DNA from 3 places in the Cobetia sp. 2AS genome. Region 2 is predicted to be linked to each of the others. Evidence: predicted binding sites of a transcription regulator. Region 2 holds the regulator's gene; each other region holds the start of a gene.
The links. Region 2 encodes PhoB, which activates phosphate uptake and scavenging genes when phosphate is short. Its sites were predicted from a motif close to TGTCATANNNNTGTCANA; they were not measured.

Region 1 (7,627 bases), on a different contig from region 2:
AGTGGTGCCTGGAAGGGTTGGGCATCGCCCTGAAATCGGAAGTCGACGTGAAGGAGGATCTGCGTGCGGGACGCCTGATCGAGCTGCTGCCGGAACATGCCGCGCCGCCCTCGCCGCTGCAGCTGCTGTTTCCGCCGGCGCGCGCCCAACCGCGTCGCGTGCAGGCGTTTGCCCAGCACCTGGTCGAGACCTTCAGCGAACCGGCCTGATCAGGACACAGCCGCCTCGTCATTTGCCGGCCCGTCGTCTGTCGATCTGGCGAGACATTTGCCGCAACCAGAACGCCAACACCTCTGTACGCATTGCGCGCGACAGAGGTGTTGGCGTCTTGCTTTGCGCGTGTTGCGGACATGCCTCAAGGTCTGGGCCTGGATCTGGATCCGGGGATGGGCCAGGTTACAACACGGCCTGGCGCACCCTGGCCGAGACCCACTCGGAGGCGATCACGGTAAACAGGATCACCACGAAGATCATGCTGACCTGGTTCCACGCCAGCACGTTGAGCGAGGACTGCAGATTGAGCCCCAGCCCACCGGCCCCGACCAGCCCCAGAATCGTCGACTCGCGGATATTGATGTCCCAGCGGAACACGCTGATGCCCCAGAAGGCCGGCAGAATCTGCGGTACCACGGCGTAGTTCATCACCTGCAGCCCCGAGGCACCGGTGGCACGCACGGCATCGACCTGACGCTCATCGATCTCCTCGATGGCTTCGTAGAGCAGCTTGGCGACGAAGCCGATGGAGCGCAGACCGATGGCGATCACCCCCGCCAGCAGCCCCGGGCCGATGATGGCGACCAGCAGCAGCGCCCAGATCAACGAGTTGATCGAACGCGAGGCCACGATGATCAAAAGCGCCAGCGGACGGATGAAGCGCACGCTCGGCGTGGTGTTGCTGGCGGCGAGGAAGGCGACCGGCACGGCCATGATCACGCCGAGCACGGTACCCAGCGTCGCCATGTTGAGGGTGTCCCACAGCGGCTGCCACAGGCGCCCCAGGTAGCTCCACTCAGGCGGGAACATGCGTCCACCGATATCGGCCGCCTGGGCGGGCGCATCCTCCACGAAGGCCCAGATGGTGTCTTCATTCATCACCTGCCAGCAGTAGACGCTGAACGCCACCAGCCAGAACAGGCCAACCCACTTCACCAGGCGCTGACGCGACGAAGAACGCTGCCAGACAGGGGCGTGAGACGAGGAACTGTCTGTCATGACTGTCATTGCACCCACCGACGGATATAGGAAGAGGAATATTCCACCACCAGCACGATGGCGATGATCATGATCAGGATGGCGCCGGCGGAATCGTATTCGTAGCGATCGATCGCCGTATTGAGTGTCGCGCCGATCCCACCCGCGCCGACGATGCCGATCACCGAGGACTCACGGAAATTGATGTCGAGACGGTAGAGCGACAAGCCGATCAGGCGCGGCATGACCTGAGGCTGCACGGCATAGTTGACCACCTGCCACCATCCGGCGCCGGTGGCACGAATCGCCTCGATCTGGACCGCCTCACAGGCTTCGATCTCCTCGGCCAGCAGCTTGGCGACGAAGCCGATGCTGGCGAACGTCAGCGTCAGAAAGCCCGCGAAGGGGCCGAAGCCGAACATGGCCACCAGCAGGATGGCGATGATGATTTCCTGGAAGGAGCGCGACAGCGTGATGATGGAGCGGCACAGGAAATAGATCGGCGCCGGAGCCAGGTTGCGTGCTGCGCCGATCCCGATGGGAATCGAGATCAGAATGCCCGCCAGCGTCGAGGTCCAGGTCATGGTCAGGCTCTCGATCAGCCCTTGCTGGATATCACGCCAGCGCGACGTGAAATCCGGGACCAGGAAGCCCTGCAGGAAGCGCCAGCCGCGGATCATGCCTTCCTGGACCCGTGCCCAGTCGACTTCGATGGTCGAGGTTGCCACCACCAGATAGGCGATGGCACACAGCATGAACAGCCAGGCATGCCAGCGACGCTTGAACATCACCGGCGGACGCTGCCAGCGGGTCGGCATGGTGGAGGAAGAGGGAGCTGGCGTTGTCATGTCGCCGCCACCATCTGCTCGCGCGGTGCCTGCGGGCGCACCGCCGGTTCATCTGCCGCCTCCTCGGCGCCCTCTTCCGGATTGAGCTGCGTCCAGTCCTCGGCACCATAGATGGTGGTCAGCACCTCGTCGGTCAGTGCGTCCGGCGGGCCATCGAAGACCACTTCCCCGGCACGCAGCCCGATCAGGCGGTCCGTGAAGTTGCGGGCCAGCATCACATCGTGGATGTTGATGATCGCCGGCAGGCCACGCTCGCGGCACATGCCCTGGATCAGACGCATGATCTGGCGCGAGGTCTTGGGGTCCAGTGAGGCGGTCGGCTCATCGACCAGCAACAGCTCCGGATTCTGCTCCAGTGCCCGTGCGATGCCGACTCGCTGACGCTGCCCGCCCGACAGCTCATCGGCACGCTTGTCGTGACGCCCCGCAAGCCCCACCCGCTCCAGCAATGCAAACGCCTGCTGCACGTCTGCCGCCGGATAACGACGCAACAGCGAGCGCCAGTACGAGACATAGCCCAGTCGGCCTGACAGCACGTTCTCCATCACCGTCAGACGCTCGACCAGTGCATATTCCTGGAAGATCATCCCGATACGCCGACGGACGCGGCGCAGGTCGCTCCCCTTGAGGCCCGTCAGGGACTCGCCGGCCAGACTGATCTCGCCGGAGGTCGGCTTGACCAGCCGGTTGATGCAGCGGATCAAGGTCGACTTGCCCGCCCCTGACGGGCCGATCAACCCGACCACCTGCCCTGCCGGTACCTCAAGGCTGACGGCATTGAGCGCCAGATCGCCTGTCTTGTAGGTCTTGGTGACTTTCTCTAGTTTCAGCACGTTTGACTCCCGCCCCTGCCGATCAACGGCAGTGGTATTGAACGTTGTTCGCCGCGTCGATCTTGCGGATGACTTCCCACTCCTTCTTGAAGGAAATCGGGATGAACTGGGTTTCCCCCACCGGCGTGAATTCTTCTGCCAGTGACGAGCCTTCCCACGGGAAGGTTCTGAAGGCGTCCTTGATCTTCTCCTGCAGCTCCGGCGTCAGGTTGTGCGCCATGCCGTAGCTGGTGGTCGGGAAGGTCTGGGAGGTATACAGCGTCTTGAGCTGCTCGGGCTTGATCACACCGCGCTGCTCCATGCGACGGGCGACCTTGTTGGCGATCGCGGCGGCCGGGTAGTCCTTGTTCGCGACACCGAGTACCGAGTTGTCATGCTTGCCGGAAAACACGGGGGTGAAGTCGGTACCGGCGACCATGCCGTAGTCGGACTTCAGAATCGCCGACGGTGCCTTGTAGCCGGAATTGGAGGTTTCGGAGGTGAAGGCCATCTCGCGACCCTTGATGTCCTCGACCTTGTCGATCCCGGAGCCCGGATAGGTGATGATTTCCATCTCGTAACCGAAGGCGCCATCGTCCGCGGCCATCATGGTGAAGGGACGGAAACCGGCACAGGCCACCGCCAGCGGGGTGGAACCGGTATTGAAGCCGGCGATCTGCAGACGGCCGGCACGCATGGCCTCGATCTGGGCGGCGTTGGACTGCACCGGGAAGAACTGCACCTTCTTGCCGGTCTTCTCGGCCAGGTACTCCAGAAAATCAGACCAGGCGTCTGCGTAGACTGCCGGGTCTTCCACCGGGGTATAGGCAAATACCAGGGTGGCGGGGTCTTTCAGTTCGGCGGGGTCCGTAGGGATATCCGCCACCATATCGCCATCGGCATCGCTGTAGCGTTCGCCCAGACTGAACTGCGCTTGCGCCAGCGTCGGCACCAACAGCAATGACCCCAACCACCATCCAAGACGCTTCATTCCCTTCTCCCGTGTGTTCTTTGATCTGCCCCCCGCCTCGCACGAGGGACAGATATCATCAGCTGGCGACGCCACCCAACAATATTCACTGATCCATATAAGCAAATATTTCAGACTGGCGGCACTGGCGTTCAGGGGCCTGGCCCTTCACGACCTTTCCCTTCACGACCTTGGCCCTTCACGACCTAGACCCTTCACGATCTAGGCCCTTCACGACCTCCCGGCCGGCCACATATGGCATCAATTCGGGAGGTCGCGTTACGCCCGTCATGTCACTGCCTGATCCCTCTTGCGGGGTTCAACGGCAGTTGTATTGAACGTTGTTGGCGTCATCGATCTTGCGGATGACTTCCCACTCCTTCTGGAAGGAGATCGGCACGAATTGCGCTTCACCGGACTCGGAGAACTCCGCTGCCAGTGAGGAGCCTTCCCAGGGGAAGCTCATGAAGGCGTCCTTGATCCTGGCCTGCAGCTCCGGCGTCAGGTTGTAGGCGACGCCATAGCTGGTGGTCGGGAAGGTCTGCGAGGTATAGAGCGTCTTGATCTGGTCCGCCTCGATCACGCCGCGATCTTCCATGCGCCCCATCACCGAATTGGCGACGGCAGCAGCGACGTAATCGTGATTGGCGACGCCGAGGATGGAATTGTCATGCTTGCCGGAGAACACCGGCGTGAAATCGGTGCCGGCGACCATGTCGTAATCGGCCTTGAGGATGGCAGACGGTGCCTTGAAGCCGGAGTTGGAGGTCTCGGAGGTGAAGGCCATTTCCTTGCCCTTGATGTCCTCGACCTTGTCGATGCCGGACCCCGGGTAGGTGATGATTTCCATCTCGTAGCCGTAGCTGCCATCCGCCGCCGCCATCATGGTGAACGGGCGATAGCCGGCACAGGCCACGGCCAGCGGGTTGGAACCGGTATTGAAGCCGGCAATATGCAGACGACCCGCACGCATGGCTTCGATCTGGGCGGCGTTGGACTGCACCGGGAAGAACTGCACCTTCTTGCCAGTCTTCTCGGCCAGGTAATCCAGGAAGTCAGACCAGGCATCGGCATAGACCGCCGGGTCTTCCACCGGCGTATAGGCAAATACCAGCGTGCTCGGGTCCTTGAGCTGTGAGGCATCCGTCGGAATATCCGCCACCAGATCCCCATCGGCGTCGTTGTAACGGCTATCCAGACTGAACGCCGCCTGTGCCATCGAAGGAACCAGCATCATCGCGCCTACCACCAAGCCAAGCGTCTTCATATTCCCTGCCCCTTGAGTTTTTTTCGTTCGAACCGAGATCCAGCTGCGGATGTAAAGTAGGCGCTTCGTATGAAGATTGGATGACGCTTGCATTGCGAACGTGATGCGCTCGCATGACAGTCCAAAGACAGCGCCCTGGAGCGAGCGTGAAGAGGCGACTTTCATGGTTATCTGAAAATATGAATCTCCATATATATTTTCCGATAACGGTCCGCGCCGAGGCCGCCAGGCCCCATGATGCCCCGCTATCGTGGCCTGCTCCCCCGCTGATTGACGTTCATTTGAAGATGGCGAGCTGAGCACTTCGCCACGCGATGAAGCTGTCTTGCCTGACAGACCCCCAGCACGGCGTGAAGGTCGCGCTTTCGAGAACGCGGAGATCCACTCGCTCTTTACGCCCTGTCGTCGTGAGCAAGTAGCCAAGGCGCTGGCCCCGAGAGCTTGGACCCGAGGGCTTTACGCAAAGGGCTTGGCCACAGCGTCTGGAGACAGGATCTGAACAAAAGAGGCCGAAACGCAAAAGCCCCCGGCAACCAAAGGCTGCGGGGGGCTTTCATCATCCGGGGCACTCAGCTGCCATCAGGCAGCGATGTCATGCCTCAGTGGCGCTCGTTCTTGAGCACGTCGGCGTAGTTCTTCTTCTGGTAACGAGACTGGGTATCGCTCGCCTTGTTGCTGGCACTGGACTTGGCTGACTTGGCCGCCTGGCTGGCGTGTGATGTCTTGGCCGACGCCTTGCTGCTTGCCGTGGCCTTGTGGGACTGGGCGGCAGACTTGGCAGACGACTTGGCGCTGTTCTTGGACTGGCTGTACTGGGACTTGGCGCTGTTCTTGGACTGGGAGTACTGAGTCTTGGCGCTGTCCTTGTGAGCCTCAAGCGTCGGATTGCCGGCCAGTGCCACGGAGGAACCGGCCATGCTGGCCACCATCAGTGCTGCGATCGTCAACTTGCGCATCGTGTCTACCTCGTCATCTTGCATGAATACCGGGTCCTGGAGGGCGTCCCTCGAGGTTTGTCATGAGCAGACACTAACGTGTTGATATTCAAGCTCGCAATTGTCGATCCCTGACATGACGATTTCTTTCACCTTATCCGAAAGTTGTAGCCATCCCGAGACGAGCGTGTCTCATCTGACACCTGTCCCACCCTCATCCGCCGCATGATTTCACCCTGCGCCGCACTCTCCCAAAGCGGTAAAAATTCATCAGTGAATGATTGTCTTCATTTCATGGGCTCTAACGCCGGCTGGTGCGTCGATCAGGCTTGACCCAGCGCCAGAAAAACATTGTTATTTACTTGAGAAGAAAATTAAGTCACTGACAGGAAATAACCGAGCCACAGCCACGTCAGTGAATGAAATTCTTCACATCACAACAACAATGCCTCTCTGCCGACATCGGAGCCCAGAATGCCTCACGCGACCTGCACCTCAGACGATCACTTCATTCTCACCATTAGCTGCCCGGCGACGTCCGGCATCGTGGCAGCCATCACCACCTTCCTGACCACCCATGAGTGCTACATCAGTGAGCTGGCGCAATACGATGATGAGGACAAGGGGCAGTTCTTCTTCCGCGCCCGCTTCCGCTTCAATGAAGGCGTCGAAGGCGATATCGCCCAGATGCGTCAGGCCTTCGAGGACGTGGCGGCTCCCTTCGAGATGCAATGGCAGATCCACGGTGGCCAGGACAAGATGCCGGTGCTGATCATGGTCTCCAAGTTCGATCACTGCCTGGACGACCTGCTCTATCACTACCGCAAGGGTGAGCTGGACATGCGGATCACCGCGGTGGTCTCCAATCACCTCGACCTGCGCCCGATGGTCGAGCGCGAAGGCATCCGCTTCGTCTACCTGCCGATCACCAAGGACACCAAGGCGCGCCAGGAAGCGGCTCTGATGGACATCGTCGACGAGACCGGCACTCAGCTGGTGGTGCTGGCGCGCTACATGCAGATTCTCTCCGATGAGCTGTGCCAGAAGCTGGCCGGGCGTGCCATCAACATCCACCACTCCTTCCTGCCGGGCTTCAAGGGCGCCAAGCCCTATCACCAGGCCCACGCCCGCGGGGTCAAGCTGATCGGGGCCACCGCTCACTATGTCACCGCGGATCTCGACGAAGGGCCGATCATCGATCAGGCCGTACAGCGGGTCGAACACAACTTCGCCCCGGAAGATCTGGTCGCAGCGGGCCGCAATACCGAGACCCAGGCGCTGACCAATGCCGTGCGCTATCACATCGAACACCGCGTCTTCCTCGCCAATGATCGCACCGTGATCTTCAAGTAAGTCTTCAAGTAAGTCTTCAAGTAAGGCGTCAAATAAGTCTTCAAGCAAGGCGTCGCACAAGCCTTCAAGACAGACCACGCGTGAATCATCGGCCGTCACCCAAGGGAGGAAGCGCAGTCATGAATACCCAAGCGACACCCACCGCGAGCGCGGACGAGACACTCGCACAGCCCACCGCCGCCGTGATCGATGGCAAGGCCGCCTCGGCGCGACTGCTCAAGAAAGTCACGGCAGAGGTCGCAAGCCTCGCG
Region 2 (7,627 bases):
TGGCCACGGTATGAGTGATCTCGTCGAGAATCACGTTCAGTACCTGACTGGCCTTGTCCTTGGATAGATCCGCACGCTCGGCGATGGCCGCAGCGAGTTCTGGCTTGCGCATGAAAAGCCCTCCTGGTTTGGCATTCTGCACGGGCGGCCAAGCCGCCGTTTCCATTGTTGTTCTTGCACTTGCTAGCGGTGGCGTATGGCGGCGACGCAATCCGCTCCCGGCAAGCTTTGCCGTATCAAACCTGTCGATGGCAGCAACCTGTCAGACGACGCCCGCTGAGCAGCATGTCTGACGGAGCATTCACTATCGTGCCTGACCGCGCTGGCAGCAAGGGATTTACGACCATCGATCATGGCATCGCCTAGCCTAGCAACGGCGGCGCCTGCCGCGCCAGCTCGACTTTCCTGCGAACGGCGGCGCCTGTCAACGCATATCCAATCAAGCGTTCGTTCATATCCAGTGCACGCGCTTCGAGGTCATCGCCTTCACCGTTGATTTCCCAGCGCGCCACGGCCGAACGCGGCGGATAGGCCACCACCGGCAAGGCCGGTGTCTTGACCAGCACCGGCCACGCCTTCCAGTCGAGCACGCTCGGCTCGCCACACAGGTTGGCTGCCAGGGTGCGCGCAGCCATCTGCAGCGGCTGGACATACATGGCATTGACGCCCTCGACACTGGCGCAATCGCCCAGCGCCCAGATATGCGGCTGGGAGGTGGCCAGGTGACGGTCGACACGGATGCCATCACCACCGGCGCTCAGACCCGCGGCCTGCGCCAGACGAATACGCGGCGCCAGCCCGGTGGCCAGCAGAACCACGGAGCCCGTCAGGCGACGACCGCTCTGCAGTCGCACCTCGACCGGCGCAGCCTGACGCTCGGCCTCCTCGCCCGAGCTTGCGGCGATGGTCTCGACCATCTCGCCCTGGCGACGCGTCACACCGAGCCCATCCAGCGCCGCGCCCAGACGCTGCCCCAGCGCTTGCGGCAGCAGCCCATCCAGCGGAGTTTCCTCCGGCGCGACCAGCGTGACGCGGTGGCCGGCCGCCGTCAGATCATTGGCGTATTCACAGCCGACCAGTCCGGCACCGACAATCACCACATGCCCCTCTTCCCCGCGCTCGCGGGCCTTCGCCAGCGTCGCGCAGAAGGCCGCATAGTCGTCGAGGTCATTGATGCTCTGCACGCGTGAGGCCACTTCCGCGGCGACGGGGAAGGGACGACGCGGCGCGGCGCCGAGTGCCAGCACCAGCTCGTCATAGGCCAGACACTCCTCGCCCAGCCATAGCTGGCGGGCATCACCGTCGATGGCGGTGACGCGTTGATGGGTACGCAGCTCGGCATTCAACTCGTCCACCAGCGCCACCGGCGCCTGACGCGACAGGTCGGTGGCCGACATCTTCTTGGCGAAGGCGGTGGACAGCATGGGCTTGGCGTAATCGTGGCCGCTATCCTGGCTGATGAGGATCAGCCGGCTGTCCTTGTCACGCGCACGCAGCGCGCGCGCCAGACCAATGCCCGCCATGCCGGTACCAATGATGACAAGGGTGCGAGGGTCGCGCATGGCACCATCTCCTGAGATCGATCCGAGGGAAGCGCTGATGAAAGAGCGCCAGCAGCGTCCGTCATGAACGCCGATGAATGCGCCCAGCATACCAGCCCGCCAGCAGTGCAGGCATGCCTGAGCGGGAGGCCTTGCCGCCCGGCCATGCTAGACTCGCCATTTCGTCATCCTGACAGGGAATTCACCGTGGTCCGATGCCCAGCAGGCGAGCCTCATCGCGCAGCGCTCACGCCACAGACCTCCACCTGTGAGGCGCCTCATCCGTCAGCCGAGTCCCTGTGCCAGCCTGCGCCTCGCTGGCCTTCGCCCACGCGCGCGGCACCCGCTGCTTCGGCGGCGGTGCGCCGCCATTGGCAGCCGGCTGCCGCGCTGCAGGGGGTCATGCCAGCCGGCTGGTGGGCGTGGCTCTCCTCGACGGACTCGCTGACCCAGCGTCTTGCCAGCACCATGCAGCAGCAGGATGAACGCGATGACCAGCCCATCCAGGGCCTGCGCGTGCGCCTGCTGCTGCAGGACACCGGCCCCGCACGGCTGGATGAGGCGCGCCTGCTGGGCATCGGCCCACGCCGGCATGTCTGGCGACGCGAAGTGGCACTCTGTCATGGCGATACGCCATGGGTGATCGCACGCTCGCTGGCGGCGCTGGACCTGGCCCACGGTCATCGCCTCTCGACGCTGGGCGAGCGCTCGCTGGGCCATTGGCTGTTTCGCCAGCCCGACCTGACCCGCAGCGCCATCGATGTCAGCCGCGCCCCGCTGGTGCTTTCGAGCCCCAGGCCGCTGGCCCGCACCACCAGCCTGTGGATGCGCCGCTCGATGTTCTCGCATGGTCGCTTCAAGGTGCTGGTGCAGGAGGGCTTCACACCGGCCTTCCAGCACGCGCTGCAGCTGGCCTGAGCCTTGCGGCCGACTGGCCTCGTTTCCCTCTCTTCCCTTGCCCACTACCACCCGCCCAGGAGCCCCGATGACCGCGTCATCCACTTCCGCCGCTTCGCGTCCTTCCAGACTGGCCGACTACCTCGCCCTGACACGGCTGGACCGCCCCATCGGCACCTGGCTGCTGATGTGGCCGACCCTGTGGGCACTGTGGCTGGCGGCAGATGGCATTCCCGAGCGCACGACCCTGCTGATCTTCATCGCCGGGGTCTATCTGATGCGCGCCGCCGGCTGCGTCATCAACGACTACGCCGACCGCCATTGGGACAAGCATGTCGAGCGCACGCGTGATCGGCCGCTGACCTCGGGTCGCATCTCGGAACGCGAGGCGCTGACGCTGTTCGGGGGGCTGGTCGCGGCCGCCTTCGTGCTGGTGTGCTTCACCAACCTGACCACGGTGCTGCTGTCGATCGTCGCCGTGCTGCTAGCGGCCAGCTATCCGTTCATGAAGCGCTTCCATCATCTGCCTCAGGTAGTGCTGGGCGCCGCCTTCGGCTGGGCGATTCCGATGGCCTTCGCCGCGACGCTGGAGGAGGTACCGACCTACGGCTGGTGGCTGTTCGCGGCCAACCTGATGTGGACGGTGGCCTACGACACCGCCTACGCGATGGTCGATCGCAACGACGACCTCAAGGTGGGCATCAAGTCCACCGCCGTGCTGTTCGGGCGTGCCGACAAGCTGATGATCGGCCTGTTGCAGCTGGGCATGCTGGTGGTGTTGATCGGCATCGGCCTGCACTTGGCGCTGGGCATCTTCTACTGGCTGGGGCTGGCTGCCGCCGCCGTCACCTTCGTCTGGCAGCAACGTCTGATCCGTGAGCGTGAGCGTGCGCCCTGCTTCCAGGCCTTCCTGAACAATCATTGGACGGGTCTGCTGATCTTCGCCGGTATCGCCCTGGCGACCTGGCCGATGAGCTGACTCCTGCATAAACATTAGTATTATTTAATTTAAAGCGACCCCTGCCCTCTGTTGCTCCCCAGCCCACGGTTCATGCCTGCCTGCCGCGCCTCCAAGGCGGCTGGCAGGCTTGGGTGCAAGCTGCCATGCTGGCAGTTGTCATCTCGTTGTCATATAAGCGGGTTGTAATCGTCATCGACTTGTCATTCTGGCGCGTGCGCCGACTGCTGCATGGGATCTAGCGATGAGCTCCAAGACCGTACTGATTGTCGACGATGAATCCTCGATTCGCGAGATGATCGCCGTTGCCCTCGAAATGGCGGATTACCGCGTGCTGGAGGCAGACAATGCCCAGGACGCCCACGCCATCGTCGTCGATGAAAAGCCCGATCTGCTGTTGCTGGACTGGATGATGCCGGGCACCAGTGGCCTGGAGCTCGCGCGGCGTCTCAAGCGTGACGAGACCACCTCGGAGCTGCCGATCATCCTGTTGACCGCCAAGGGCGAGGAAGACAACAAGATTCAAGGCCTGGAAGCCGGTGCCGACGACTACATCACCAAGCCCTTCTCGCCGCGCGAGCTGGTCGCCCGTCTCAAGGCCGTGCTGCGTCGCACCACTCCCAAGGGGGTCGAGGAGGCGGTGGAAGTCGAAGGCCTGATGCTCGACCCGGCCAGCCACCGCGTCACCGCCCACGGCAACTCGCTGGATGTCGGCCCGACCGAATATCGCCTGCTGCAGTTCTTCATGACGCATCAGGAGCGCGCCTACACGCGCAGCCAGCTGCTCGATCAGGTATGGGGCGGCAACGTCTATGTCGAGGAGCGCACCGTGGACGTGCACATCCGTCGCCTGCGCAAGGCGCTGGGCACAGGCCATCAGCATCTGATCCAGACCGTCCGCGGCACCGGTTACCGCTTCAGCGCTCAGGCCTGAGGGATTCATGCGCTATTGGACCAACGAGCTATGGCGCCTCGGCTACCTTGCCGGTGGCTTCGGCCTGATCGGTGGCCTGCTGGGCCATCTGGGCTGGGGCCTGGCGCTGGGCCTTTCGCTGTATCTGTTCGTCCATCTCAAGCACTTGAAGAGCCTCTACACCTGGCTGATCACCAATCCCCATGAAGAGCCGCCGCCCGGCGATGGCGTCTGGGGAGACCTGCTCGATCGTCTCTACCGCTACCAGAAGGGCCAGCGACAGGCTCAGGAGCGACTGCGCAGCATCCTCAACCGTATCCAGGAATCCTCCGAGGCCATGCGCGACGGCCTGGTGATGCTGGACAACCACGGTGACATGGAATGGTGGAACAGCGCTGCCGAGCAGCTGGTCGGTCTCAAGGCCAGCCACGACCGCGGCCAGCACATCACCAACTATCTGCGTGACCCCGTCTTCATCGACTACTTCAACCGGCTGGCCTACCGCGAGCCGCTGACACTCCAGTCGCCGCTGTCTGACAACCTGACGCTGCAGATCTCCATCACCCTGTTCGGTGACAACGAGCGTCTGGTCATGCTGCGTGACGTCACCCGCCTCTATCGCCTGGAAGAGATGCGCCGCGACTTCGTGGCCAATGTCTCCCATGAGCTGCGCACGCCGCTGACGGTACTGGCCGGCTATCTCGAGACCTACTCCGATTACGCCGATGACCTGCCACCGCGCTGGCAGCGTGGACTGGGCCAGATGCAGAGCCAGACCGACCGCATGCAGCATCTGGTCGAGGACCTGCTGACCCTGTCACGCCTGGAAACCGACGAGCTGTCCGACAATGGTCGCTGCATCGACATGAGCGCCCTGCTCGGCCATATCCGCGACGACGCCGAAGGCCTGTCCCAGGGGCGCCACACCTTCTCCATCGAGGCCGATGCCAGCCTGTCACTGCGCGGTGAGGAGCAGGAACTGCGCAGCGCGATCTCGAATCTGGTCTTCAATGCGGTGCGCTACACCCCCGAAGACTGCCATATCACCCTGCGCTGGAAGGCGGATGACCAGGGCCTGCTGGTCGAGGTGGAAGATGATGGGGATGGCATCGACCCGGTGCACCTGCCGCGCCTGACCGAGCGCTTCTACCGCATCGACAAGGGCCGCAGCACCGCCACGGGAGGCACCGGCCTCGGGCTTGCCATCGTCAAGCATGTGCTGATTCGCCATCAGGGCCATCTGGAGATCGACAGCCACCCCGGCGAGGGTGCGCGCTTCCGCTGTCACTTCCCCGACGAGCGCGCCTGTCAGGCGAGCGCTCCCCAGGCCAGCAGTGCGCTAGCCCAGTGATGGGCTGAATCAGTGATGATCTGACCCGGACGCCAGCCCAACGCAGAACGCCCCGCAGCCACCTCGACAGGAGGCGACTGCGGGGCGTTTCGTTTGGTCAATCAGACGACGCTGCGGCTATTTCAGCGACGTGCCAACCTAGCGACGAGTCAGTTCAGCGACGAATCAGTTCAGCGACAAGCCAGCTCTGCGACAGGCTGTCTCAACGACGCGGCGCCGGCAACTGACGGTAGTGGCTCTGCCACATCAATACCGCCCCGGCGACGGCGCCCGGGATGAACAGCAGATTGGCCAGCGGCACCAGCGTCATGACGAACACCGCGGCGCCGAAGGTCAGTGAGGGCCACCAGCGCGCCTTGAGGCGCTGCTTCATGTCACCGAAGCTGACCTGATGGTTGTCCATCGGGTAGTCGAGGTACTGGATCGACATGCTCCAGGCCGAGAACAGTCCCCACAACAGCGGTGAGAGCAGGTTCAGGCCCGGAATGAAGCCGATGATGAACAGCGCGATCATGCGTGGGATGAAGTAGCCCAGCTTGGCCATTTCACGCCCCAGCGAGTCGACGCCGATCTTCATCAGGCCACGGTCATCGTCGATCAGGGTGCCATCCAGACGATGCTCGACCTTCTCGGCCAGAATGCCGTAGAAGGGCGCGGCGATCAGATTGGTCACCAGGCTGAAGGTGAAGAACACCACCAGCAACAGACTCACTACCAGCACCGGCCAGATCAACCAGCTGAGCCAGTCCAGCCACGTCGGTACCTTGAGCATCCAGTAATCGATCCAGCCACCGAACTGGTTGAACAACACCCACAGCGTGATGCTGTAGAGCACCAGGTTGATCGCCAGCGGTACGAATACGAAGCGGCGCAGCCCGGGGGTATAGACCATGCGGGTCCCGCGGACCAGCGCCGATACGGCATCAATCATGCGACGTCCTCGTCATCTCAAAAGAACCGGCCAGCCAGCGGGCTGGCCGGAGCCACACCCTAGCACTCCCGCCTGCGCGGCGCAGCTGTCGGCCGCCTGACACCGCTCGCGCTCCCACGACGCAATCGCCCCGCGACCTGCCGGTGGGCAGGTGCGGGGCGAAAGAGGCGACACAGGGGCAGGGAAGCGCGTCAGCTCACTTCTTGTCCAGGTCCTGCGGCTTCAGGTCATGGGTATCGGTGTGACGCACGTCCACGCCCTTGACCAGGAAGATGACGTACTCGGCCAGGTTGTCGGCGTGGTCACCGATACGCTCCAGCGCACGCAGAATCCACATCACGTTGAGCACCGGCGTGATCTGGCGCGCGTCTTCCATCATGAAGGTCATCAGCGAGCGCATCGCGCTCTGATATTCCAGATCCACCGAGGCGTCTTCACGCAGTACCTTGAGGGCAAGGTCGGTATCGAAGCGCGCGAAGGCCGTCAGGGAGTCACGCACCATGCTGCGCACGTGCTGGCTGAGATGACGCACCTCGACCATGCCGCGCGGGCTCTGGCCGTTCTCGACCAGCGAGATGGCGTTGCGTGCGATCTTGCTCGATTCATCACCGATACGCTCGAGATCGGAGGTGGCGCGGATGACGGCCAGCACCAGGCGCAGGTCGGAGGCCGCCGGCTGACGGCGGGCCAGCACCCGGGTGCACTCGTCATCGATCTTGAGCTGCATGTCGTTGACAGCCTTGTCGTTGTCGCGCACCCGCGTGGCGGTTTCACTGTCGCCTTCCAGCAATGCCGTGACGGCATCCTGCAGCTGCTTCTCTACCAGTCCGCCCATGGCCAGCAGGTGTGTCTTCAGTGCATCCAGCTCGTGATTGAACTGCTCTGAGATATGCTTGCCGTGCGAATCGCTGGTGATATCCATTTCCCTCTCCCGGAAAGTCGCCCACCGAGTCAGGGGGCGTGACATGAATGACGTGACAAGTATGGCCCACTACTGACTGACACAGCGGGCTCCCCCTCAGCATGCCGACACTTG
Region 3 (7,627 bases), on a different contig from region 2:
GATCTGACCGGCAGAGTCGACGACGCTGATGATGGCCGCCAGCGGACCGACCGCATTGGCCACGTCGTTGGAGCCGTGGGCGAAGGCCATCGCACAGGCGGTGAACATCATCAGCAGGCCGAATACCTTCTCGACGCCGCTGAAGTCGAAGTCGTCACCGGTGGCGCGATTCTTCTCCTTGAGGCGTGAACGCGCGACCTTGCGCTCCATCAGCACGCCGATACCCATCACGATGGCGCCGATGACGACGGCCAGCAGCAGGCTGGATTCGAAGCTCAGGTGCAGGCCGACATGCTTGAGGCCCTTGACCATGGTCACCATCGAGATGATGAAGCCGACCAGGAACATGTACATCGGCACGTAGCGCTTGGCGGCCGCGAACGGGTCTTCGTTGTCGAAGATCAGCGTCTGCACGGACTTGAACAGCACGAAGGCGATGGAGCCCGCCAGCAGCGGCGAGACCAGCCAGGAGGCCGCGATCTGACCGACCTTGGTCCATTCGACGGCATCCACGCCCAGACCCGCAGCGGAGAAGCCGACGATGGCGCCGACGATGGAGTGGGTGGTCGAGACCGGCCAGCCCTTCATGGAAGCGATCAGCAGCCAGATACCGGCGGCCAGCAGCGAGGCCAGCATGCCGTAGACCAGGAACTGCGGATTCTCGATCAGCAGTGACGGGTCGATGATGCCCTTGCGGATGGTGTCAGTCACCTCACCACCGGCAAGCCAGGCACCGAGGAATTCGAAGATCACGGCGATGATGATCGCCTGCTTGATGGTGATCGCCTTGGAACCTACCGAGGTTCCCATGGCATTGGCGACGTCATTCGCACCCACACCCCATGCCATGAAGAAACCGAACAGACAGGCAAGAATGACGAGCACATCGCCGTATTGAGCAATGATGGACATAGAAGACTCTTGGACAGATGGCAGGACGTCCTGATGGCGCTCAGCGCGCCATCAGGATCTGCAGTCGGGTACCGACCTTTTCCGCTTGGTCAGCCACATCGCCGACCCAATCGATGATCTTGTAGAGGAAGATCACATCGACGGGCGGGAGACTGGCTTCCAGCGAGAACAGGGTCTGGCGGATGGCGATCTGCTGTTCGTCGGACTGCTTCTCGAGCTCATGCAGCTCGTTGATCAGCTTGTCGACCAGCTCGCTCATGTTGCGCCCGAAACCGGACTCGACGAGGTCTTCCAGTTCACCCAACGCACGACGCGCCTGGCAGACCGATTCGACCGCAGTCTTGAGATACTCACGCATGGCGGGCACCAGTGCGGTGGGTATCTGCATATGACGACCCAGCATGATCCCGGCGATGTCCTTGGTGACATTCGCGATGGAATCCTGGACATGGATCAGCTCGAGAAGGTCGGAGCGCGAGACCGGCAGGAACAGCGAGTTGGGCAGGTTGAGACGCAGCTGCGTCTTCAACTCGTCCGCTTCACGCTCCAGCCCGCTGATGGTCTTGCGAATGCTGGCTGCCTGCTCCCAATCACCCTGCTCGCAGGCGTCGAAGAAGGTCAGCAAGTGCTGGGCGCACTCGTCGGTCTTGATGATGTGGGTGTGCAGCGCCTTGAAAGGCGAGCGCCCGAACATCGAAGAGAAAGGGTTGGTCGTTACCATAGTGGCCGTCGGCGTTAAGGATTGACGCGCGGAGTGTAGCAAAGCCTTTGTGACGATCACATAACTTTCATCGTAACGTCATGATACCGCCATGCTGTTGTCATTTACGCAACAACAGCGGCAGTTCGGGGGAACACGAAGGATTCCAGAGGAGAGATTGTCATGTAGCGGCAGGACCCGTGGTCGCTGGCTTTATCCACTGTTCGTAATATAACCAAGGACGTGACGACAGGCAATTGCTGTCACTTCAATGTCATCATGCTGTCATATAAGTGTGATTCCGCCGACAGGCCGATATCCCGCATGCCCTTCCGCCCTCCCCGCGCTTGCCTTGCCGCGGGCCAGGCGCGAGCATGAGACACACGAGCCTTCATCACCATGCACCACGCTTGCCGAAGGCTCTGCGGTCATGGCGCCGCTGTCATCCTCATCCGTCAGCATCTGTCTTCTTTCATCCGTACAGGGAGTGCCCATCATGGCGCAGGAAATCGAACTCAAACTGGCACTGTCTCAACCCGTCATTGATCGCGATGCCATTCTGGAGACACTGGCGAGCATTGCAGAACTGGCAACGGTCGCCCCCAGGCGGCGCTGGCTGGCCAACACCTACTTCGACACCCCCGAGCATGCGCTGGAGCGCGCGCGCATGGCGCTGCGTCTGCGCCAGAGCGGTGAGGATGCCGACAGCACGGGCGCCCTGCGTCAGACGCTCAAGACCAGCGGCGAGAGCCATGGCGGACTGCATTCACGCGGCGAATGGGAGTGGGAACTGCCCGAGGGCCAGACCGGCCTCGACCTCGACGGCCTGCGTGGCCTGCCGCCCTTGCAGGCGCTGGAAGACGGCGCCCGCGAGCAGCTGCTGAGTGCACTCGCGCCCAGCTTCAGCACCGATTTCGAGCGTCATGCCTGGCAGATCGACGTCAAGGCGACACGCAGCGACGAGAATGTGAGCGACGAGCAGGTCACCGTCGGCGTCGAGATGGCGCTGGACCTGGGCGCGGTGAAGGCCAGTGGTCGCGAAGTGGCCATCCAGGAAATCGAGCTCGAGCTGACCGGCGGCGAAGAACTCGCCCCCGAGGTGAGAGAAGGCGTGCTCTGGCAGCTGGCGGATTCACTGGCCAGCCGCCTGGCACTGCGCCCGGCGGATGCCAGCAAGGCCAAGCGCGGCGCGGCGCTGCGGGATGGCGAATGGCATGAGAAGACGCTGGATACCGCAGACCCGGGCGCGCTGCTGTCCGCCGCCATCGATGCGCTCGATGCCCACGCCGACCGTCAGGCGAAAGACGACCTCAAGTGGCACGCGCATGCGCTGGCCGCCCTGTCGGCCCTCGCATCACGGCTGGCCGCCAGCCAGCATCCCGGCCATATCCATGCGGTGGCGCTGGTCGAGGCGCTGGAAAGCAGCGACGGCGACGCCTCACAGGACTGGGCGACTCGCGACTTCGGCCAGCACAGCCTGTCACTGCTCGCGACGCTGCGCGGCTGAACCTCAGCATGACACTGACTGCCCAGCCGCCAGGCGCTAGACCACTGGCTGATGGACAACGGCCGGGCAGTCACTGAAGGTCACACACTGAGACATCCCCGATACGCCCTGACATTCATCCGGCGTCGTCACGCCCGTCAAGGAAGCCTGCATGCCTGAACGCCAGGGCCCTGCCAATGAATATGGCAGCACGCCGCAAAGCCCCCCAGCGACACCCTCGCAACCCAGCGACTACGAGCCCGCGACGGGCCGCCTGCGCGCGCGGCTGTTCCACTGGATCTTCGAATCCGACACCAAGGCGGCCAAGGCCTTCGATATCGGCCTGATACTGATGATCTTCGCCAGTGTCGCCGTGGTGATGCTCGACAGCGTGCCCTCGCTGAATGCGCAATACGGCGAGCTGTTCCGCATCATGGAGTGGGGCTTCACGATCATCTTCACGCTGGAATATGCCGTCCGCCTCTACTGCCTGAAGCATCCCGGCACCTGGGCCAAGGGCTTCTACGGCGTGCTCGATCTGCTGTCGATCGCCCCCACCTGGCTGTCGCTGCTGATTCCGGGCGCCCAGGCCCTGCTGGTGGTACGCGTACTGCGTGTGCTGCGCCTGTTCCGCGTGCTGCGCCTGATGGCCTTCGTCGGCGAGGGCCGCATGCTGGTCGAGGCCATGACGCGCAGCCGGCGCAAGATCCTGCTGTTCTTCATCACCGTGCTCAGCATCGTCACGGTGTTCGGCGCCCTGATCTATCTGATCGAGCCACCCGAGGCCGGCTTCACCTCCATCCCCAAGGCGCTCTACTGGGGCGTGGTGACGCTGACGACGGTGGGCTACGGCGACATCGCGCCCATCACGCCGCTGGGGCAGTTCATCTCGGCGCTGATGATGATTCTCGGCTACTCGATTCTCGCCGTGCCCACCGGGGTGTTCTCGGCCGAGGTCCTCAACGGCCTGCGCATGCAGCAGACCAGCGACGAAGCCTGCCCGGGCTGTGGTCGTGAAGGCCATGATCGCAACGCCAAGTACTGCAAGTTCTGCGGCACCTGGCTGGACGAGGACACCCGCGACCCGCGCGAGCCGGAACCGGAGCCGGAACCGGAGCCGGAATCTGAGCCTGAACCTGATACAGAGCCAGAGCCCGAATCTGAAGCTGACGCAGAGACGCCATCAGACGATCAGCCAGAACCTCCCGATAGCGGGCCTCCCGAGAGCGGGCCTCCCGACCGCGACCGCAGCTGACGAAGCCGAGAATCACTCAGCACACGACAACGCCTCGGAAATGACAACGCCTCAGAAATGACAACGCCCCCGCGACCGCAAGGTCCGGGGGCGTCTTCGTATGGCAAGGCGATGTCAGCGCCGTGAAGCGCTACGCTGTCGCGATCACTCCGTGAAGCTCGAGATATCGCCGCGCCCTTCGCGCACGATCACCGGCGGCAGCTCGCGCAGGTCCACCACACTGGTGGTCTCGAAGCTGCAGGCGCCGCCGTCGATGACCAGATCCAGCGCGTGTCCGAAGCGTTCGCGAATCTCTTCGGCGTCCGTCATCGGCAGCTCCTCACCCGGCGGAATCAGCGTCACGCTCATCAGCGGTTCGCGATGGGTTTCCAGCAGGGCGTGGGTGATGGCGTGGTCCGGCACGCGCACGCCGATGGAGCGACGCTTGGGGTGCAGCAGCAGGCGCGGCACTTCGGAAGTCGCCTGCAGAATGAAGGTATAGGCGCCCGGCGTGTGACTCTTGAGCAGGCGGAAGATGGCGTTGTCGACCTTGGCGTAGGTGCCGATTTCCGAGAGGTCAGAACACACCAGGGTAAAGTTGTGCTTGTCGTCCAGCTGACGCAGGCGCTTGATGCGCTCGATGGCCTTCTTCTCGCCCAGATGACAGCCCAGCGCGTAGCCGGAGTCGGTCGGATAGGCAATCACGCCACCCTGCTGGATGATGGCGACGGCCTGATCGATGAGGCGTTTCTGGGGATTTTCGGGATGAATCTGGAAGAACTGTCCCATGCGGTGCTCCTTGCGTCTGGGCGCCAGCCCGGCAGGCGGGCTGGCGTCACGGTGATCTCTTGATATCACATGGAGGCAGCGTCGGCCGCAAAAAAGGGCGCGATGCGCGGATGACACCACACGGGCGGCACCTTGGTGCGGGGCGGCGGACTCATGCTGCCGGGCGCCAGCGGGCCGCCGGGGAAGTGGAAGTCACTGCCGACGGAGGCGTAGAGGCCCAGCTCATCGAGCTGACGCGCCAGGTCACGCGCGCGATCGATATTCTGGAAGCCGCTGACCAGCTCCGCGCCTTCGCCACCGGCGGCAATGAAGTCACGCAGCAGCTCGCCACGCTTGGTACGCGTCAGCTTGTAGCGCATCGGGTGCGCCATCACGGCGATGCCGCCATCGGCACGCACCCAGCCCACCGCCTCTTCCATCTCCGGCCAGTGCGCCTTGACGTCGCCTTTCTGGCCTGCGCCCAGGTGTCGCTTGAAGGCGTCCTGCAGGTTGCGTGCAATCCCGGCCTCGACCAGCGCGCGGGCGAAATCCGGGCGTGACAGCGGGCGGTCGCCTGAGCCACTCAGCGTGGCCTGCTCACGGGCGCGCTCGAAGGCATTCACGAGCCCGAGCTTTTCCATGCGCGTGGCGATCTCGTGGCTGCGGCGTTCACGCGCCTCGTGCTGCTGCTTGAGACCGGCACTCAGCGCATCGCCGGCGCCCTCGGGCATCAACGCCACGATGTGGATGGTCTGGTTGCGCCAGCGGACCGACAGCTCACAGCCGGGCAGCAACGAGATTCCCTCGGCGCGGGCGGCCTGCTGGGCCTCGAAGATGCCTTCCATGCTGTCGTGATCAGTCAGAGACATGCGTGACAGACCGCGCCGCGCGGCCAGCGCCACCAGCTCTGTCGGTGCCATGCCGCCATCGGAGGCGGTGGAATGCATGTGCAGGTCGATGTCCGGCACCTCGATATCGGAATCGAAGCGCTCCGGCAGCGGGCGAAACTCGATCGGCTTGCGGGATGCGGAAATCGGCGAAGAGTCGGACAGAACGTCGGACACGGGGAACCTCTCGGGATGAACGTCTGTGCCACGCGATGCCTGAGATGCAGGCGATCCAGCGGGCCAGACGTCGGGCAGTATTGGCTGCGTTGCGCGCCCGGACACACAGGGGCTTTGTCAGCAGGCAGCAATGGCGGCAGAATGAGCACATGCAGGCAGGGGCGCGCCGCTGGTGTCAGACAGGATACCACTCGCACAGGCCCTTGCCTTCCCGACGGCTGCGTCGTCGTGTTCAGGAGTGCGCATTACCCATGAAGATGTTGCTCGACTTTCTGCCGATCGTGATCTTCTTCGCCGTCTACAAGATGACTGGCGACATGATCATGGCTACCGCCGTGTTGATTCCCGCGACCCTCGCGCAGGTGCTGTACATCTACTGGCGCCACAAGCGCGTCGAGAAGATGCAGCTGGTCACCCTGGCGCTGGTCGTCGTGCTGGGTGGCGCGACCGTGCTGTTCGGCAACAGCTCCTTCATCCAGTGGAAGCCCACCGTGGTCAACTGGCTGTTTGCCGTCGCCTTCCTGCTGTCACCGCTGTTCGGCGGCAAGCCGCTGGTGGAGCGCATGATGGAAAAGGCGATTCAGCTGCCACGCCCCATCTGGCACCGCCTCAATCTGGCCTGGGTGGTATTCTTCCTCGCCATGGGCGGCCTCAACATCTACGTCTTCAGTCACTATTCGGAAGATATCTGGGTCGATTTCAAGCTGTTCGGCATGCTCGGTCTGACACTGCTGTTCGTCATCGTTCAGGGCGTCTACCTGTCCCGTCACATGGTGCAGGTCCCTCAGGAAGAGAACGCTTCCTCGACCAATTCTCAAAAGGATGATTCGTGATGCTCTACTCCATTGTCTGTCAGGACGTCGAAGGTAGCCTCGAAGCGCGCATGGCGGCGCGCCCGCCGCATCTGGCACGTCTGGAAGCGCTGCACGCCGCCGGTCGTCTGGTCATCGCCGGCCCCAACCCGGCCATCGACAGCGAAGCACCGGGCGAAGCCGGCTTCAGCGGCAGCGTCATCATCGCCGAGTTCGATTCCCTCGAAGACGCCCAGAAGTGGGCCGATGCCGACCCCTTCGTCATCGCCGGTGTCTATGAAAGCGCCGAAGTGAAGCCCTTCAAGCAGACCCTGCCCTAGCCCGGCGCCCGGCCGATCACCTGATCGGCGGTTTCTCACAGACGACGGACAGCCTGGCTGTCCGTCGTCTGCGTTGCAGACCTTGCTCTGCCGCTGTCTCGCTGTGCTGCTCTCCCGCTCGACCTCCTGCCAGGAATGCCCGTGAACGATCGCCCCTCCTCCCCCCGCCAGCCCGCACCCGGCCAGTCAGCTTCTGAGCAGGAGCTGACTGATCAGACCGCCTCGTCAGCCCGCCAGACTTCGCCGCAGCAAGCCCCGGCCACCGCGGCACGCAAGCCTGCCACGACGCCACCGAGCGCGATCGAGCCGGTCACGGCGCCCGGCGTGGTGC

Region 1: phnD (phosphate/phosphite/phosphonate ABC transporter substrate-binding protein) is a predicted target of PhoB. The motif match lies at 5,201-5,218, and genes of this name have one in related genera.
Region 3: QD356_RS10865 (CYTH domain-containing protein) is a predicted target of PhoB. The motif match lies at 1,885-1,902, and genes of this name have one in related genera.

The regions. Positions count from the first base shown of each region.
Region 1 covers NZ_JARWKQ010000001.1:1,064,127-1,071,753, reverse strand. Annotated here, with positions in the region: gene QD356_RS04535 (LysR family transcriptional regulator) at 1-209, shown strand, start outside; gene phnE (phosphonate ABC transporter, permease protein PhnE) at 397-1,212, opposite strand; gene phnE (phosphonate ABC transporter, permease protein PhnE) at 1,218-1,979, opposite strand; gene phnC (phosphonate ABC transporter ATP-binding protein) at 2,036-2,872, opposite strand; gene phnD (phosphate/phosphite/phosphonate ABC transporter substrate-binding protein) at 2,895-3,842, opposite strand; gene phnD (phosphate/phosphite/phosphonate ABC transporter substrate-binding protein) at 4,141-5,088, opposite strand; gene QD356_RS04505 (hypothetical protein) at 5,688-6,044, opposite strand; gene purU (formyltetrahydrofolate deformylase) at 6,498-7,376, shown strand; gene folD (bifunctional methylenetetrahydrofolate dehydrogenase/methenyltetrahydrofolate cyclohydrolase FolD) at 7,496-7,627, shown strand, end outside.
Region 2 covers NZ_JARWKQ010000005.1:80,175-87,801, forward strand. Annotated here, with positions in the region: gene QD356_RS13645 (HU family DNA-binding protein) at 1-112, opposite strand, end outside; gene QD356_RS13650 (FAD-dependent oxidoreductase) at 363-1,562, opposite strand; gene QD356_RS13655 (chorismate lyase) at 1,902-2,459, shown strand; gene ubiA (4-hydroxybenzoate octaprenyltransferase) at 2,527-3,417, shown strand; gene phoB (phosphate regulon transcriptional regulator PhoB) at 3,641-4,330, shown strand; gene phoR (phosphate regulon sensor histidine kinase PhoR) at 4,338-5,660, shown strand; gene cysZ (sulfate transporter CysZ) at 5,863-6,591, opposite strand; gene phoU (phosphate signaling complex protein PhoU) at 6,788-7,513, opposite strand.
Region 3 covers NZ_JARWKQ010000003.1:215,613-223,239, reverse strand. Annotated here, with positions in the region: gene QD356_RS10875 (inorganic phosphate transporter) at 1-912, opposite strand, end outside; gene QD356_RS10870 (TIGR00153 family protein) at 953-1,633, opposite strand; gene QD356_RS10865 (CYTH domain-containing protein) at 2,109-3,119, shown strand; gene QD356_RS10860 (ion transporter) at 3,271-4,353, shown strand; gene QD356_RS10855 (L-threonylcarbamoyladenylate synthase) at 4,498-5,121, opposite strand; gene QD356_RS10850 (PHP domain-containing protein) at 5,187-6,047, opposite strand; gene QD356_RS10845 (septation protein A) at 6,416-6,997, shown strand; gene QD356_RS10840 (YciI family protein) at 6,997-7,296, shown strand; gene mnmC (bifunctional tRNA (5-methylaminomethyl-2-thiouridine)(34)-methyltransferase MnmD/FAD-dependent 5-carboxymethylaminomethyl-2-thiouridine(34) oxidoreductase MnmC) at 7,438-7,627, shown strand, end outside.